2 regions of the Marinobacter sp. ANT_B65 genome follow, and region 2 is predicted to be linked to the other one. Evidence: predicted binding sites of a transcription regulator. Region 2 holds the regulator's gene; the other holds the start of a gene.
The links. Region 2 encodes FliA, which starts transcription of late flagellar genes. Its sites were predicted from a motif close to CTAAAGTTTNNNNNNNNNNNGCCGNTAA; they were not measured.
Positions count from the first base shown of each region.

Region 1: a site for FliA is predicted at 4,544-4,571, ahead of CPA50_RS07830 (methyl-accepting chemotaxis protein). Genes of this name have one in related genera too.

Region 1 covers NZ_NXGV01000001.1:1,675,427-1,684,247, reverse strand. The annotation lists gene CPA50_RS07855 (LysR family transcriptional regulator) at 1-810, opposite strand, end outside; gene CPA50_RS07850 (alcohol dehydrogenase family protein) at 971-2,080, shown strand; gene CPA50_RS07845 (hypothetical protein) at 2,100-2,792, shown strand; gene CPA50_RS07840 (LysR substrate-binding domain-containing protein) at 3,079-3,495, shown strand; gene CPA50_RS07835 (hypothetical protein) at 3,755-4,507, shown strand; gene CPA50_RS07830 (methyl-accepting chemotaxis protein) at 4,694-6,361, shown strand; partial or broken gene CPA50_RS07825 (MFS transporter) at 6,402-6,972, opposite strand; gene CPA50_RS07815 (hypothetical protein) at 7,648-8,055, shown strand; partial or broken gene CPA50_RS07810 (transposase) at 8,068-8,322, shown strand; gene CPA50_RS07805 (hypothetical protein) at 8,699-8,821, shown strand, end outside.
Region 2 covers NZ_NXGV01000001.1:1,011,830-1,020,650, reverse strand. The annotation lists gene CPA50_RS04815 (flagellar motor protein) at 1-540, opposite strand, end outside; gene CPA50_RS04810 (protein-glutamate methylesterase/protein-glutamine glutaminase) at 540-1,673, opposite strand; gene CPA50_RS04805 (chemotaxis protein CheA) at 1,713-3,827, opposite strand; gene CPA50_RS04800 (protein phosphatase CheZ) at 3,845-4,630, opposite strand; gene cheY (chemotaxis response regulator CheY) at 4,651-5,034, opposite strand; gene CPA50_RS04790 (RNA polymerase sigma factor FliA) at 5,196-5,939, opposite strand; gene CPA50_RS04785 (MinD/ParA family protein) at 5,969-6,781, opposite strand; gene flhF (flagellar biosynthesis protein FlhF) at 6,854-8,173, opposite strand; gene flhA (flagellar biosynthesis protein FlhA) at 8,234-8,821, opposite strand, start outside.

The sequences.
Region 1 (8,821 bases), 660 kb from region 2:
AAAACCGGGGTTCAATGTGCCTGCGTTGATGATATTCATGGTCAATTGCCGCTGCCCCGGCAACTGATCAAGCTGAACCGGGCGCACTTTGGAGGATATCACTGAGGACTCTGGCAGCAGCGCAATGGCCATCCCTGATTCCACCGCCGAGTAGAGATTCGCCACGTCAGAGCTTGTCAAAACCGGGTCATAGTCCAGGCCGGACTGTTTCAAATCGGATGCTGCCAGGTCCCGGAGTGCACAGTCGCTCTCCAGAAAGGCAACGGGCAACCTGGCTTCTGCATTGATTTGAAGGCCAACCGAGGCATACCAGCACAAGGCTTCAGACCACAGACTTTTTTCCGGAGTGAATTGTGGCTCACCCGTGACGATCGCAATGTCCAGTTCGCCGGTGGTTATCATCTCCCGGAGCTTACGACTGCGACCGCAGGTAATTCGTGGCACCAGCTCAGGGAAGGCGTCCCGAATCCGCGGAATAAACTGTTTCAGAAACGTCTGGGCGTAATCTGTGGGTATTCCAAAATGTACCGGCCCTCTAAGAGGCTCCAGACTAAGTGCACTGAGGGTCTCGTTGTTCAGGCGCAGCAGTCTCTCGATGTAACCCAGCAGAATCTTTCCAGGCTCGGTGAGCCGGATGCCCTGGTTACTGCGTTCCAGGAGCCTGTGGCCCAGATGCTCTTCCAGACGTTTGATCTGCATGCTGACAGCAGCCTGGGATCGATAAAGACGACTTGAGGCTTCTTTGAAGCCGCCTGCTTCCACAACCACAGCGAAGGTATTTAGCAGTTCCAGGTCCAATAAGGGTTTCATTGGGGGCAACCTCAGCTGGTGATTCACAAAACCTGAACAACGCTATCATTAATATTCGTTTGATTGAACCACTTCCGGATTCTATGATTCATGGCAGTCGTTGGTACTGGCTATTAATTGATCAGGCCAATGGGTTCTGAATGAGCGAGGAGATGACACCATGAACAACACCGATATTCCGGAGTTTATGTCAGCAGTGGTTCTGAGCGGCCACGGCGGCTTCGATAAACTTGAGTACCGGGAAGACATTGAGGTGCCCAAGGCCGGGGCCGGTGAGGTGCTGATCAGGGTCGGTGCGAGCGCGATTAACAATACGGACATCAACACTCGTACAGGCTGGTATTCCAAGGGTGTTACAGCAGGAACGGAGGAGGGCGCTGCCAGCGGGTTCGCGTCAGCCAGTCAGGACGATGGCAGTTGGTCTGGCAAGGCCCTGAATTTTCCTCTTATTCAGGGCGCTGATGTATGTGGAACCATAGTTGCGGTAGGTGAGGGTGTTGATGTTGGCCGGACTGGCGAACGGGTGCTCGTACGCCCCATGCAGCAGGCGCCTGACACTCCATCCTCCTACAATCTGATTACCTTTGGTTCCGAATGCAATGGCGGCTACGCCGAATATGCTGTTGCACGGTCCAGTGAAGTTTTTGCGGTAAACAGCATACTCAGCGATGCAGAACTCGCATCTTTCCCCTGCGCTTATTCTACCGCTGAAGGCATGCTGGAAAAATCTGGCCTGAAATCCGGGGAACGGATATTGATCACCGGCGCATCCGGAGGCGTCGGGTCAGCGGCTATTCAACTGGCCAGGCGTCGGGGCGCTGAAGTGATCGCCGTATGTGGTGAATCAAAATTCTTCGAGGTCCGGCAGTTCGGCGCGGATCAGGTTATTGCGCGGGGCCAGTCACTGCTGGATGTTCTGGAAAAAGAAAGCGTACAGGTGGTGGCAGATCTGGTTGCAGGCCCGCAGTGGCCTGACTTGCTGGAGATACTTGCCAGAGGCGGCCGCTATGTGGCTTCCGGGGCAATCGCCGGACCGATTGTAGAGCTGGATGTGCGTACCTTATACCTGAAAGACCTGAGCCTGTTCGGTTCCACCTGGCAGCCCAGGAGCGTGTTCGAAAACCTCATTGGCTACATCGAGCGAAACGAAATCCGGCCAGTTGTGGCAAAAACTTATGGTCTGCGTGATGTGGTGCAGGCCCAGAAAGATTTCATGGCCAAGCGGTTTTCCGGCAAGCTGGCGATCGAAATCAGTAAAAGAAACTGTTAACTACCATAAGGACATTGGTATGAAGCCAATAATTTCAATCTGCGCTCCACTTGTTGTTTCAGCTTTTGGCTTGTCTGGGTGCCAAGCTGGAAATGTTAATGTCGATGAAGAAATACAGGAATCACGTTGGTTTAATGTGAGCGTATTTGAAAAAATAGATTCTATTGGTGATAGTTATCATGACCTGGTTTTCGATATATCGTATTCAGATGTTGATGGTAATAGGATTGAAGTTAATGACTGTTTGGAAGTGGCGTCATTAGGGGATGGTAAAATATCTGAAAGAGAGTTTTCTCGTTGGGATTTGCTTAAAACTGACTGCGAAGCAGCAATGCGATTTTATAATTCACCAGAAACCGCTATCAGTTTCTGGCCTTCGAAGTTAGATTTTTCGCTACTAAAAAAATTCCCCTCCACATCTATTCCATATATGGGAGGGCAAAGCTTGGATGGCCTTACAGGTGATTTGGCTTCGTATGAATCAGGTTTGACGCTGATAGAATCAGGGGGGCACAGCGTTAAAGTTTCGTATGATGAAATGCTAGTAAATTATGTAGAGGTCGCACGAGGGGACTTCAATCGAGATGGGTATCAGGACTTATTTGTGCGTATGGATTGGTATATTGAGGGTGCCCTTGGTAGTGGTAACGACTGGATAGTATTAACCAAGCTCTCGCCCAATGCCGAACCGATGATGTTATGGCGAAAATAGGGCGAGCAGGAGATTAACCCGATTATGGAACCGACTGTCTCAGTCGGTTCTGTTTTTGCCAAACCAGCCCTGAAAACGGATTGATGCGGAGATTCGGGATATAGCTCAAGGTAACCGCATGAGAAGGCTCGTTGTGGGGCCAAAAATCTGGACGACCACAGAAAGTGCTAAATTTCCGTAGCCACGAATCAATAGGTTACAGTACGAATTCAACAAAAAGTGCTAAACGAATTGAAAGTGAATTCTAGAATAGGGCATTCATTCAGGTTTCCACACAAAGTGCTAAATTCCTCGTTCCCCTGTATACCTGAAGAAATGGGGAAGTCCGCAGCACCCGGACGACCTGCATGCCCACCAGCTGATTGCCTTCAAATCCCAGACCTCTGTGGCACTGCTCGGCCCGAAGGGGGAAAAAGCCCAGGTGGAGCACCGCAGTTCCCAGAACCGGCTGATCATCGACGATGGCCTGAGCTACAAGATTGCCACCATGGAGGGGGCGGGGATTGGTTTGCATGGCCTGTGGAGTGTTCACCGGGAACTGGCAGCGGGGACTCTGGTTCAGGTGCTACCAGACTATCGGATGGAAGCTGAGCCGGCGTTGTGGCTGGTGTACCCCAAATCCAATGTACTGACCGCAAAGGTGCGGGCGTTTATTGATTTTCTGGTGGAGAGGATAGGCCGGCGGCCTCCATGGCTTCGATAATCGGTGTTGATCATGCGGTTCTCTTTATACCCCCCCCCTTTTGTCAAAAGTTCCCTCGCCTTGGTCTGGAGAGGACGCTTTATGTATGGCGTGGGAGACAGGGCAGTGATTTGGTGGGAACTGCGAAGGAACGAAATATCACACTGGATGATGGACACTATACGGTAAAGGAATTATTAAACCTCTCGACAGCGCACAATAATACCCCGAAAACCACCTCTTGAGAGGTAAAACAGAGAAGCTGTAGGAGGGTGAAAGGGTGAGTGAGAGCGATTGCACGACATTGGGTAGTTTTGATCTGCAATCCGGTCAGGCGGTGAGTGTTTCCGGGAGGAAGTGGTACAAGCCGGTCATCTGTATCGATACAAATGCCAGCGGCGAGAAGCGGTCAATCAAAACCTATCGTTACCAGCAGGGCCCCTTGGGTCAATATTTTCGACTGCTCGCCTCACACGAATATCGAATGCTTACGCAGGTACAGGGGGTGGCGTTCACGCCTCAGCGGGTTAAACGTGAAGCTGCGTGTTCAAATACCATAAGTTATGGATATGTGGACGGGGTCCCTATTAAAGAACAATTCCGGAAGGGTGATATTCCGGATGGATTTTTCTTTCGGCTCTACCAAGCTGTAAGCGAGCTGCATGATAAAGGGATTGCTCATATGGACGTGGGAAACTCCGGCAATATTCTGGTGTCGCCAGACGGCAAACCTATGCTGATTGATTTTGGTTCTTCGGTGGCGCTGAAGTGGCTCCCCTCTATTACCCGAGCCTGGGCGCGGAAAAGAGATCTTCTGGGGGTCCTGAAGCTTTGGCGCCGATACGATGACGAGACCATGCCTGAAGTACTACGGCAATATTACGAGCGCTATTACAGGAAAAATATTTACACGCCAAAGCGCTTCTTTAAGGCTTGTAAGCGTTACTGGTTGAGTGATGGCGAAGAAATGAGCGAGCTTGGAGCCATTGTGGGGGTATTTTTTGTGCTTTGGTTTTTGACTACCATTGTCTAACCACAGAATTAATCTTGGTAAATGACCATAGCCCAGCTGAAATTTGCCCGGCTGTGGCCGTCGGTTGTTCCGAGAGCAAGTTAACATACAAATACATTTTAATAGTTGTTACACGCCAGAATTAAAAATATTCTTTCCGCTCTGACTACTGACGCCATGGAGTCGGCGAAACTTTAAGGAAATGATATGCCTGTCTCCATCCGCAGCAGACTGCTTCTCCTGGCGCTGCTTCCAGTTCTTACGCTTGCGACTATTCTCTTTTTCTCTTTTACCCAGCAAACCCGAAACCTGGTAGATCAGCAGATGGGATCTGTGGGGGAAGACGTCACTGAGCTAAAACGTGTCGAGCTTCAGCGGCTGATGGATATGTCCTACAGTTCGATTGCTCATATATACGAGAACGGTGGTTCGCTTGAGGAGGCCATACCGATTCTGAAGAATCTCAAGTATGGCGATAGTGGCTATGTTTTCGGCTATACCGAGACAGGAGACAGGGTTGTTCTCGGTCAGTCTGATAAAGGTCTTGGCGAGAACTTCTGGGATTTGCAGGACAAAAAAGGCAACTACCTGGTCCGTGAGATTGTCCAAAGCGCTAAAAGTGGTGATGGATATTTCATCTATTGGTTCCCTAAACCTGGCGAAACTGAATCAGCTCCAAAGGCATCCTATAGCATCCATCTGGATCGCTGGAATCTTGTTATTGGTACCGGCTTCTATTTCGATGATGTTGATGCGGTTCTGGCTGAAATTGAGAAAGAAGGAGAGTCCGCCCTTGAGAGTGCTCAGTTTGTGTTCGTATCCATCGCCTTGTTCGCAGTGATCGGTGCTGCAATCATTGGGCTGATAATAAGTCGAACCATCAGCTCTCCGATCGCGAAAATTTCCAGTTCTGTAGCAGACCTGTCCAAAGGGGATGCAGACCTTACTGCTCGTATAAGCGTTAACGATAGATTTGAGATTGGTGCTCTGGCAGGACACTTCAACCGATTCCTTGAACTCCTTGAAGATTTGATCAGAGACGTAAAGACGAACGCTGAACTTACCCGTGAGAATGCAGAATCTATCGCCACCCACTCGAAAACTATGGGATTGCTGGTACATGACCAGGACGCAGAAACCGAACAGGTGGCTACAGCTGTTACTGAAATGACCTCTGCTGCTAATGAAATCTCATCCAATGCTTCTTCTGCGGCGATGGCGGCATCGGATGCTGACAAACAGGCAATGACGTCCAAGCAAACCGTTTCCGATGGCGCCGCAGAAATGAACGCTCTGGCAAATGACATTGCTTCCGCTGCATATGAAGTAGAAGAGTTAGGTGCAGGTGTCGGCAACATCAACTCTGTGGTTGAGGTAATCAAAGGTGTTGCCGAGCAAACTAATTTGTTGGCCCTGAATGCTGCTATTGAGGCTGCCCGTGCAGGAGATCATGGCCGTGGTTTTGCGGTGGTCGCAGACGAAGTGCGGGGGCTCGCTCAAAAAACCCAGAAGAGTACTGAAGAAATTGCCGACATGATCAGTCAACTGGATACGAAAGCGAAAGCAGCCGTTGAATCTATCCGGAAATCGAACGAACGAAGTGGTAAAGCGCTATCAAAGAATACGGAAGTAGTTGATGCCATTGATCGTATTGTTTCTGCCATCGGTGAAATTACGCAAATGAATGAGCAGATTGCCGCTGCCTCGGAAGAGCAGTCGAGTGTCTGCGAGGATATCACCGAGCGCTTGGTGACTATCTCTGACAAATCCAAGGAAACCAGTGAAAAAGGGCGTGAGACCTCGGTGTCAGCTGATACGCTTCTCGACAATGCCAATGGCCTGTCCAGTATGGTGAGCCGATTCAGGATCTCCTGAATCGGCCAGTTCCTGTGGACGATCAAACAATCAACCGGGTTCAGGCCGTAGCCGGTTCGCGGTTATCCAGTGTTGAAGAAATCCGGGTCAGGAGCAGGGCGCTCAGTACAATAACCCCACCAATCCAGGGCGTGTTCATCAGCCCCATATCTTCGACCACGTGTCCACCGAGCCAGGCGCCGCCGGCAATGCCGATGTTGAAGGCCGCGATGTTTAATCCGGATGCAACGTCAACGGAATGGGGCGTAAACCGTTCGGCGAGCTGGACGACATATACCTGAAGGCCAGGTACGTTGCCGAAGGCAAAGGCGCCCCAAACAAGCAGGGTGATGACTGCGGCAATTGGATTGTAGGCCGTGAAGGTGAGCACAAAGAGGATGGCGGCCAGGCCACCGAAAATGATGTAGAGCGCCCTGGTCGGCCCTAAGCGGTCAGCGAGCCGGCCGCCCCAGATATTGCCGGTGGCCACAGAGATGCCGTAAACAAGCAGCAGCAGGCCTACCATGCCAGACGCAAATCCGCTGACATCCTCCAGAATCGGCGTCAGGTAGGTAAACGCTGAAGGTACCGCCGTAGCCGACGGCGGTCATGGCGTACACCAGAAGCAGTCGCTCGGCATCGGGGCTTTGATCTCCAGCGCTTGGCACATCGGAAACGGGTTTATGAAAGCGCAAAGCTCCGGAATCCACAGCGTTGGCCTGGAAATACCCGGAACGGGGAAGTCACCGGTTCGGTATCGCTCAACCCTGGCAAATTGCAGGAAGTTGAGCTTAATAAATTAGCTGCTTAGGTGCAGCTATTTGGACAACTGGGTTGAAAATCGCCGAAATCATCAAGGGTATTTTTTCGTTTCCGGGTGGTCGCCGCTTTCATTTCAGTGATCCAAATGGCAATGAATATGCCGTTTGGTCAGAACTAAATGTATAACCGTCGCAGGTAGGGCGATGTATTTTCCATTGCGGCTTCGCCTTCACCCTGCAAAGCCCAGTGGGAGGGTACGTTAGGGGGTTAACCCCTGGATGACGTATGCCATAGATTAAAATGTTACACAATTGCGTGGAAAGCAGGTGTTTTCTTGGGTAAGCTTCTGTTTCTATACAGTTATATTGGATTGTCCAGGGTGGTTGCGGCGTCAAAACGAAACAACCACAGCTCTGCAGTCACAGGGATAGAAGCCTTTTCTTACTATCTTCTTGGAACTCCTCGTTGCGATAGTTCTCGTAGTTCGGAAATTAGTAAGTTAGGCGGCTCAAAGGAGAGCTTTAAGGGGAAGAAGGACCTTCTTGATGTACGTTGTTAGATTCTTTGTATTTTTTTCTTTCGTTATTTTGTTATCTGCTATTGTTGAATTTATAAGGATAGAATACCAAATTCCAATTTCGCCATTTGATCTGGCCGCTTTTCCACTATCGTTAGTGGTGTGCTTTAATCTGGTAAAACAACTTATTTCTAAAAATCCAGCCAAATACAAATTAGCGGATATTGGCACAAAAAAACTGTTACTCATGTTTTTCGTTTTCTCGGTTATAGATATTCCGGTCGGCGTTGGGATGATCTGGATGGGAATGGCAAGCCCCCTGGAGTTTATTTCGGGCTTAAAGGGTGGAGCTCATGGGTATAGTTTTGTGTCTTTCGGTATTTTATTACTGATGGTTTGGGTGTATTGCACTGTGCTGATTTTAAGGAGGCTCTGAATAAGTCTCCTTGGGATTCAAAAGCGGGATGAGCATAAAGGTCGTAAAAACGTATCCTGGTTCATTGCCAAGCGTCCTGGCGCTCGTAAGAAACTGGACGACCGTAAGTTGAAAGCTGAAAAGCTCAAAGCCAGCGCCCGGGCCAAGGTGGAGCACCCATTCCGGTACATCAAACAAGTCTTTGGCTACAGCAAAGTCCGCTATCATGGCCTGGCGAAAAACAGTAACCGACTACACTTGCTGGCCGTGTTCAGCAACCTGCTAATGGGTGAAAATACCTGCTGGCGTAGGGCCAGTGCGCCTGAATTTCGCCAAAATGGCGGGAAACGGGCAAAAAAACAAACGAATGAAGGGGTAATAACGCCCGAATGACGGTTGAATCGCTTTTTTCGAGTTGAAAAGCGGTTCAGCGGCAAATTCAGGCCTTAATCAGACCCTCCCTAAAAACAGCCGTACCATAAAAATTCCTGTATTTTTATTATAGAGCATATAGGCAATGCAGGTGTCGAGACGCTCATCGCATTGCGCTTACACCGTCATTCCGCAGGCGTGTGTACCGCACGTGTTATGTGAGTCCAGTCTACTTTTTGAACCTTGCTCCATGCGGTGGTAACATGGTATTTTTTTTGAAAAAGGAGTTTCAATGAAATACTTAATGTCTACTGTCTTTGTGTTCATGTTATATGGTTGCGCCTCTACCTCTGTTTCCACCTCTAGCACAGTCATTTCTTACAGTCCCTATTTCAAGATTAGTATTCCGTTAGAA
Region 2 (8,821 bases):
ACTGCCGAGCGACTGGGGATCTTCAAGGTTAGTCATTACCTGAATCAGCCCCATAACTGCGCCAATGATGCCGATCGTCGGCGAGTATCCGCCCATGGCTTCAAACACCTTGGCAGCTTCCAGATCCCGTTGCTCCCGACAATCCAGGTCAATTTCCATGATGCTTCGGATAGTTTCTGTTTCAGCCCCGTCCACCAGTAGCTGCAAACCTTTGCGGGCAAAATCTTCCGGCTCTTTCTCGGCCAGCCCCTCAAGCCCCAGAAGCCCCTGTTTCCGGGCCTTCACACTCCAGTCGATCACCTTGCCAATACCATCTTCGATACTGATAAAGGGCGGGACAAACACCCATCTGGCCTGGGCACAGGCCCGTTTCAACGTCGGCCAGGAGGTCTGAAGAATGGTCGCCGCCAGAGTGCCACCAATAACGATAATGGCCGCCGGGCCATTGAAGAGTGAGCTCAGCGCACCACCTTCCAGCAGGTTGCCCCCAAGAATGGCTGCAAATGCCAGAACGACACCCAGCAGACTGAGGACATCCATCAGCAGACACCTTCAATCAATCGGGGAGCTACGTCATCCAGAGCCAGAACTTCATCACTCAGGCCAGCTTTAGCAACAGCCATGGGCATGCCATAGATCACTGAGGATTTTTCATCCTGAGACCAGATTTGAGATCCGCTTTGCTTCATCATGCGACAGCCCTCCCTGCCGTCCGCTCCCATTCCCGTAAGGATCACACCAAGGGTTTTGCCGGGGAAGGAACGGGCCAGAGAGCCAAAGGTGACATCTACGCAAGGCCGGTAGTTCAAGCGCTCGTCTCCCGGCAAAATACGTACCCGTGGCCGACCACCCCGGTTTTCAATCATCATCTGTTTGCCACCCGGGGCAAGCAACGCCAGCCCGGGCTGAAGCATATCGCCATCCTCAGCCTGGCGGACTTCGATCCTGCAAAGTTTATTAAGCCTCTCCGCAAACGCCGGAGTGAAGCTCGCGGGCATATGTTGCACCAACACAATTGGTGAAGGAAACGCCGCCGGCAATGCCGCCAGCACGCGCTGGAGTGCAACCGGGCCTCCGGTAGAGGTTCCGATCCCGACAACAGCATAGTGGCGCGCCGGGCCTTTTCGGGAAGGACGTGCGGGCTGCGGGGATTGCTCCTGGCGGCTCGGAACAGCAGGTTTTGGCACTGGCCCGGGAGCCGGAGCAGCAGTCTTTGCAGCCGGCTTTACAGATTCCCGGGAGCGCGTTGGCGCAGGCATAACACGACCTACAGGCCGGCTACGTGCAACATCCAACACGCGATCAATCAGTATTTTCTGTAGTTGACTGCCATCCCGGGCAATTTCTTCAAAGTTCTTGGGCAGAAAATCCACGGCACCGGCTTCGAGCGCGTCCAGCGTAACTCTGGCACCTTCATATGTCAGAGAAGAAAACATCAACACAGGTACCGGATGCGTCTTCATAATCTCGCGCACGGCCGAAATACCGTCCATCACCGGCATCTCGTAATCCATCGTAATGACATCCGGACGCAGCGATTCGGCCAGTTCTACGCCTTCACGGCCATTGGAAGCAACACCCACCACGCGGATTTGCCCGGACGCAGTCAGTATCGCCGTCAGCCGTTTGCGGAAGAACCCTGAATCATCAACGACCAGGACAGAAACTGTCATCCATGTCTCCTACCAAAACCTTTTGTTCCGACGGAATGCTCAGCTGTAATGCTGCAGCAGGCTGGGTACATCAATAATGAGCGCAATGCGGCCATCGCCGGTAATTGTTGCGCCAGCCATACCCGGTGTGCCCTGAAGCCCACGCCCAAGAGGCTTGATAACCACCTCTTCCTGGCCCACCAGTTGATCAACAACAAAACCAACCTGCCGGGTACCCATGGCCACGATCACTACATGCCCGTTTTCAGGATCAACATTGCCTGCCGAACCTTTCACCAGCCAGCGTTTTATATGAAACAGGGGGAATACCTTATCGCGCACAACGATACATTCCCGGCCATCAACTATGTTGGTGCGACTCAGGTTCAGGTGGAAAATTTCCACTACATTCACCAGAGGCAGGGCAAAGGACTGATCACCAAGCATAATCATCAGCGTTGGCATGATCGCCAGCGTCAGAGGTACTTTGATAATAATGCGTGAGCCTTTGCCCAATTCTGAAACAATACTGAGCTGGCCGTTGAGCTGACCGATCTTGGTCTTGACCACGTCCATACCAACACCACGACCGGAAACGTCAGAAATCTGTTCTTTGGTGGAGAAACCTGCTGCAAAAATCAGGTTAAAGCACTCGGTTTCTGTCAGGCGGTCAGCAGCATCCTGGTCGTAGATTCCTTTTTCTACTGCTTTGCGTCGCAGTACTTCAGGATCCATTCCGGCGCCATCGTCATCAATGGAAAGAAGAATATGATCACCTTCCTGCTCCGCAGAAAGGGTGACTGTACCCTGCCTTGGCTTGCCGGCTTTTTCGCGCACATCCGGAGCTTCAATACCGTGATCCACCGAGTTCCGGACCAGGTGAACAAGCGGGTCAGAAAGGGCTTCGACGAGATTTTTGTCGAGATCCGTATCCTCACCGTGCATGACCAGATTCACTTCTTTTTTCATGCTGCGCGCAAGATCGCGAACAACACGAGGGAAGCGACCGAACACTTTCTTGATAGGCTGCATCCGGGTTTGCATTACAGCCGCCTGAAGATCGGTAGTCACAACATCAAGGCTGGAGACTGCCTTGTGCATATGCTCGTCTTCACTTGCAGAACCCAGGCGCTGCAACCGGTTACGCACCAGCACCAGCTCTCCTACCATATTCATGATATCGTCCAGACGTTTGGTATCAACGCGGACGGTGGTTTCTGCTACCGGAGCCTGCTCCCTTGGGGAAGCCGCCGGGGTATCTTTCCTGGCCGGAACTTTCTTGGCCGGCACAGGGATATCCGGCTGGGAGTCACTCCTGTCCTTCTCAGTACCTGCTTTAGCGGGTTCAGCTTTTTCCTGAGCAGGCCCGGCTGGCTTTTTGCCGGAGTTGCCGGTTGTCGGGCTGCCACCCTTGCCATGGAGTTCGTCCAGGAGCTTTTCAAATTCGTCGTCGCTGATCAGCCCACTACCGCTGTCTGTTCCCGGGTTACCCGCAGCCGGAGCGTCGGCCTCTGCTTCGGGAGCCGACTGAGCGACAAAATTACCCTTACCGTGAAGTTCATCCAGTAAAGCTTCAAATTCGTCATCTGTTATGTCATCGCCAGCTTCATCACTTTTGCCAGCCGGCAGTTTGCTGTCAGTCACGGGACTGGGCGTATCCGCCTGCAAAGCATCCAGCAGCTGTTCAAACTCATCGTCAGTGATGTCACCACCATCAGAGGAAGCTGCCGGGAGGCCTTCCTGTTCAGAGCCTGGCTCCTGGCCGGCGCTCTGCGCAGTAGCATCCTGAGGCAAAGCCAGAGCGTCCAGTGCAGCAATCAGTTCAACAGGTGCGAACGTCAGCTCTTCGCGATTGCGGACTTGCTCAAACATGGCATTAACGTGATCCAGGACTTCCAGGACCACATCCATAAGTTCCGAATCCACCTTCCGCTTATGGTTGCGCAGAATATCGAAAACGTTCTCTGCCGAGTGGCAACAATTGACCAGAGCATCAAGCTGAAGAAAGCCTGCACCACCCTTGACGGTATGAAACCCACGAAAGATGGCGTTGAGAAGATCGCTGTCATCAGGGTGTTGCTCAAGATCGACAAGTTGTTCAGACAACTTTTCGAGAATCTCTCCGGCCTCTACAAGAAAGTCCTGCAGGATCTCATCATCGGCATCAAACGCCATGGGTTACCCTCATATATTCAGAAACCGAGACTGGACAACAGGTCATCTACGTCGTTTTGTCCCGAGACTACATCTTCACGCTCTTCAGCCTTCATCTGAGGCCCCACACCCTGCTCAGCAGACACTTCTTCATTGTCAATCTGATGCACAGTACCAGTGAGCTGATCAACATGGCTGGCCATAACCACCAGGCTGAGCATCTGTTCTTCCACGTCTTTGACCAGTGTCGTTACGCGCTGGATGACCTGTCCGGTCAGGTCCTGGAAATCCTGTGCCAACAGAATTTCCGAAAGACTGCTATAGATGGTGTCTGCGTCCTTGGTCAGGCTCACAAAAAAATTATCAATCCGGCCATACAGCTCACGAAACTCTGCCGGTTGCATCTCACGACGGCGCAGGCGTTGCCATTCCTCCCGCAAAGCAGAGGCTTCGTCACGTACTGCGTTTGCAACTGGCATACTTTCTTCAACCAGATCCATGGTGCGGTTGGCAGCCTGGCCAGTCATCTGAACCACGTAAGCGAGCCGGTCTGAGGCGTCTGTCATCATCGACAGAACTTCTTTCTGTTCGGCACTGCGTGGATCTATTTGAAAATTGCGGATTGATTCATGAAGCGTACGGGTCAGCCGGCCAACTTCCCGATACAGACTCTGATCCCGGACCTCGCCTAATTCATTAATCAGAACCATGGCACGGGCATAATCCCCGCTTTCAATGCTCTGATTGAGTTCCGCCGCTTGATGTCGAAGCTTTTCAGTTACTTCCGGCTCGAGACCGCGGTGGATCTTTTTGTTATCGCTCATACGATCCATCCAATCTCTGCTTACTGGATTCGTTCAAAGATCTTCTCAATTTTTTCTTTGAGAACGGCTGCGGTGAAAGGCTTTACAACATACCCATTAACGCCGGCCTGGGCAGCAGCCACAATCTGGTCGCGCTTGGCTTCAGCCGTCACCATCAGAACAGGGAGGGTCTTCAGGCTGTCATCCGCACGTACCGCTTTAAGCAGGTCAAAGCCAGACATTCCAGGCATATTCCAGTCTGTCACCAGAAAATCGTACTTGCCGCTTTTCAGCATGGGCAGAGCAGTGTTGCCGTCATCCGCTTCATCCGTATTTGTAAAGCCCAGATCACGGAGCAGGTTCTTGATAATCCGTCGCATTGTGGAGAAATCGTCCACAATGAGAATCTTCATGTTCTTGTCCAAAGGGACCTCCAGTTAATAAGACCCGGAATTCGTTTTGACCTTTGCGCTCAAAGTGTTGCAGGCCGCTGATTTAACCATCTATTGTCTGATCTTTATCACGGTTGTAAAGCACCGGTTACCAAATACTACACTCAAGCACGATCCGGACACCTAAGCCGGGCCTAACTGCCATCTTCATGGCGCCATTCCGAGAGCCTGCCACGCAGCCTCAACGCCGCCTGACTGTGAATCTGGCTGACTCTGCTTTCACTGACACCCAGCACAGCGCCAATTTCCTTGAGATTCAGTTCCTCCTGGTAATACAGGCTCAGAACCAGCTTTTCACGCTCCGGAAGCTGCTCAATGGCCGCGGCCAGACTGCTCCGGAAAGAATCTGAAGCCAGCCCGTCCAGAGGATTATCTCTGGTCTCTGTTTCTTCTATCGGCAGGTCTCCGGATTCATTGAGCTCATCAAGGCTAAAAAGTCGGCCACTGCTCGCATCGGACAAAGTAGAGTGGTATTCAGAAAGCTCCATACCGAGTTCTTCGGCAACCTCCGCGTCCTGGGCCTCGCGCCCCATACGGTTTTCAACTGTCCTGATTGCCTGGCTAACCCGGCGGGCATTCCGGTGGACCGAGCGGGGCACCCAGTCACCTTTACGGATCTCATCCACCATAGAACCGCGAATGCGTATACCGGCATATGTCTCGAAGGTAGCGCCTTTGGTGGAACTATAGCGTTGGGCAGCCTCCAGCAATCCAATCATGCCGGCCTGCATAAGGTCGTCCAGCTGCACAGAGGCCGGCAGCCGGGCAAGTAGATGAAGAGCTATTTTCTTGACCAGGGGCGCATGCGCCTCAATCAGTTCTGAGGAACTCTTTACGCCACTCTGGTTATAGATTCCCAGATTTTTCGTCAATGTCATGTATCCGGTATTGTTTGACGGGATCCGTTTCAGACTTCGACGAGCCGCTCCACAAAAAACTCCAGATGTCCCCGGGGAGATGAAGGTAGAGGCCAGCTCTCAACTTTGTCAGCCAGCGCCTTGATCGCGAGCGAGGCTTTAGCCCGGGGATAAGCGTCCAGCACGGCTTTCTGGCGCTGAACCGCTTTCTTCACGGCTTCGTCGTAAGGCACCATACCTACATATTGTAATGCCACATCCAGAAAGCGTTCAGTAACCCGGGTCAGTTTTTCGAACAAATGACGACCTTCCTGCTCGCTGCTCACCTGATTGGCAAGAATGCGAAACCGGTTAGTGGCGTAGTCACGATTCATCAGCTTGATCAGAGCATAAGCATCAGTGATGGATGTCGGCTCATCGCAAACCACCAGCAGCAACTCCTGGGAAGCCCGAAGAAAGCTTACAACCGCCTCGGAAATACCTGCTGCCGTGTCCACAATAAGCACATCAATCTGATCACCCAGCTCGCTGAAAGCATTAATCAGGCCTGCATGTTCCAGAGGGCTGAGCTGGGTCATGCGTTGAGTGCCGGAAGATGCCGGAACGATCTTGATACCGCCCGGGCCGTCAACCAGCACGTCTTTAAGATCGCACTCGCCCGACAGCACATCCTGCAGATTACGGTTAGCCGTAATCCCGAGCAGCACATCGATATTGCCCAGACCAAGGTCAGCATCCAGCAGAACCACACGCCTGCCCTTCTGGGCCAAAGCGATGCCCAGATTAACCGACACATTACTCTTACCGACGCCGCCCTTGCCGCCGGAAACTGCGATCACCTGTACCGGATGTGCTCTGCTCATACTATTTGTTATCTCTCGCAACGTTTAGCCGGATATGATTCACAGCTATACAAAACTCGGATTATCAGGGTTTCATGCCGTTTCGCGTGGGCGATCCGCACCTGACGGTAGCTCTGCTGCAGCCTGTTGCTGAAGCGTTTTGAGGCGCTCGACAGCCAGCCGCACAAGCGGAACAGCTTCAGCATGATGCAGGTCTCCGGGGATTTTTTGCCCGTTTGTGTAATAGGCCACCGGCAACCCGGTTTCCATCACAAAGCCAAGAGATTCACCCAGAGTCAAAGCCTCGTCAATTTTTGTCATCACACAACCCGTTAGATTTGCCATCTTATAGCAATGCCATACGGATTTCATAATACGCGGCTGGCTGGTTGCGGAAACTACGAGGTGGGTACGCACCTTGTGGTGACTACGGGCCAGCTCCGTCAGCTGTTCCTGATAACCTTTGTCGGAGCTGGTCAGCCCCGCAGTATCAATCAGCACTAGATGGCGATCCGAAAGCTCGTCAAGAATATCATCCAGGGTATGGCTTTCGTCCACGACCCGAACCGGCACATTCAGAATCCGGCCAAATACAAAAAGCTGCTCATGGGCAGCAACCCGGTAACGATCTGTGGTGACAAGGGCCAAAGAGTCAGCTCCATGTTTCAGCACATAACGGGCAGCAAGTTTCCCGATCGTGGTGGTTTTCCCGGAGCCCGTGGGGCCGACCAATGCATAAACGCCGCCCTCATCCAGCCACTCCTGTGCGGGTGTACGCACACCGGCAACAAGCATTTTCAAAGCCTGCTTCCAGCCGTCATCCAGTTTTCCGCCTTTGTGTCGACGAGAGAGAGAGCCGGCCAGATCCGGGCTCAGGCCGAACTCCTGCAACCGTTCAGCAAGCCGTTGCTGGACTGCGTTAACGCCAGTCTTTTCCGGTTCACCACGAGAGCCGCTCATCAGATCCCGTAGCGAACTGATTTCGGCACGCATACTGGCCAGCTCACCGGAATAATCTGTACTGCTGCCGGCGCTCGCGACGACGGGCTCCTCAAAGCCTTCGTTCTTTGCCTCATGCAGTCCAGAAAACGAAGCTTCTGCATAGCCCTGGCTGCGCACAGCCCGTTTTTCGCGAACATCCTGAATACGCGTACGGGACCGGCTTAGCTCATCTTCCAGCTTACGGTGCTTTTCTGCCTGCATTTCGGCAAGCCGGGCACCGTTGGTAGCCTCACTGGCTTTTTCGCCAAGACTCTGGCGCGCCATATTTTCGTCGTAATCCAGCGCAGAGACAATTTCAACGCCCCCGTCTACCCGCCGGTTAGAAAGGATGACAGCATCTGGCCCCATCTGCTCACTGATCTGTTTCAGCGCTTCAGCCATGCTTTTGGCAAAAAAACGTTTCACTTTCATATTAGTGCATCCTCCACCGGCAACGCTGTTTTGGCGTTATCCGTTCTTTCATCCGTGTGCTTACTGGCCCACGGACGCCACGATCGTAATTTGCTTGTTATCCGGTATTTCCTGATACGAAAGCACATGCAGGCGCTCCACACCGTAACTTGCAAACCTGGCAAGTACTGGCCTCAGCGGGCCGGATACCAGCAGAATGGCGGGTTTACCCAGCATTTCCTGCCGCTGCACACTATCTTTCAGAGAACGCTGCAGCTTCTCCACCATATTCGGCTCCAGAACCATGCCTATATCTTCCTGACCGCCAGTTTGTTGACTCTGTTGAACAGACTTTAGCAATAACTGTTCCAGATCCGGATCCAGCGTAATCACCGGTATCTCCTGATCGTTGCCACAGATGCTCTGAACGATCATCCGACGCAGGGCCTGACGCGCTACTGTAGTCAGCAACTTCGGGTCCTGGCTCTTCGGATGCACGTTTACAATAGACTCGGCAATGGAGCGCATATCACGTATGGGCACCTCTTCTTTAAGAAGATTCTGAAGCACTTTCAACAAAAGACTGATGGATACCGTCGTCGGCACCAACTCTTCAGCCAGCTTGGGTGAAGCTTTTTCCAGCTGATCCAGCCATTTCTGAACTTCTTC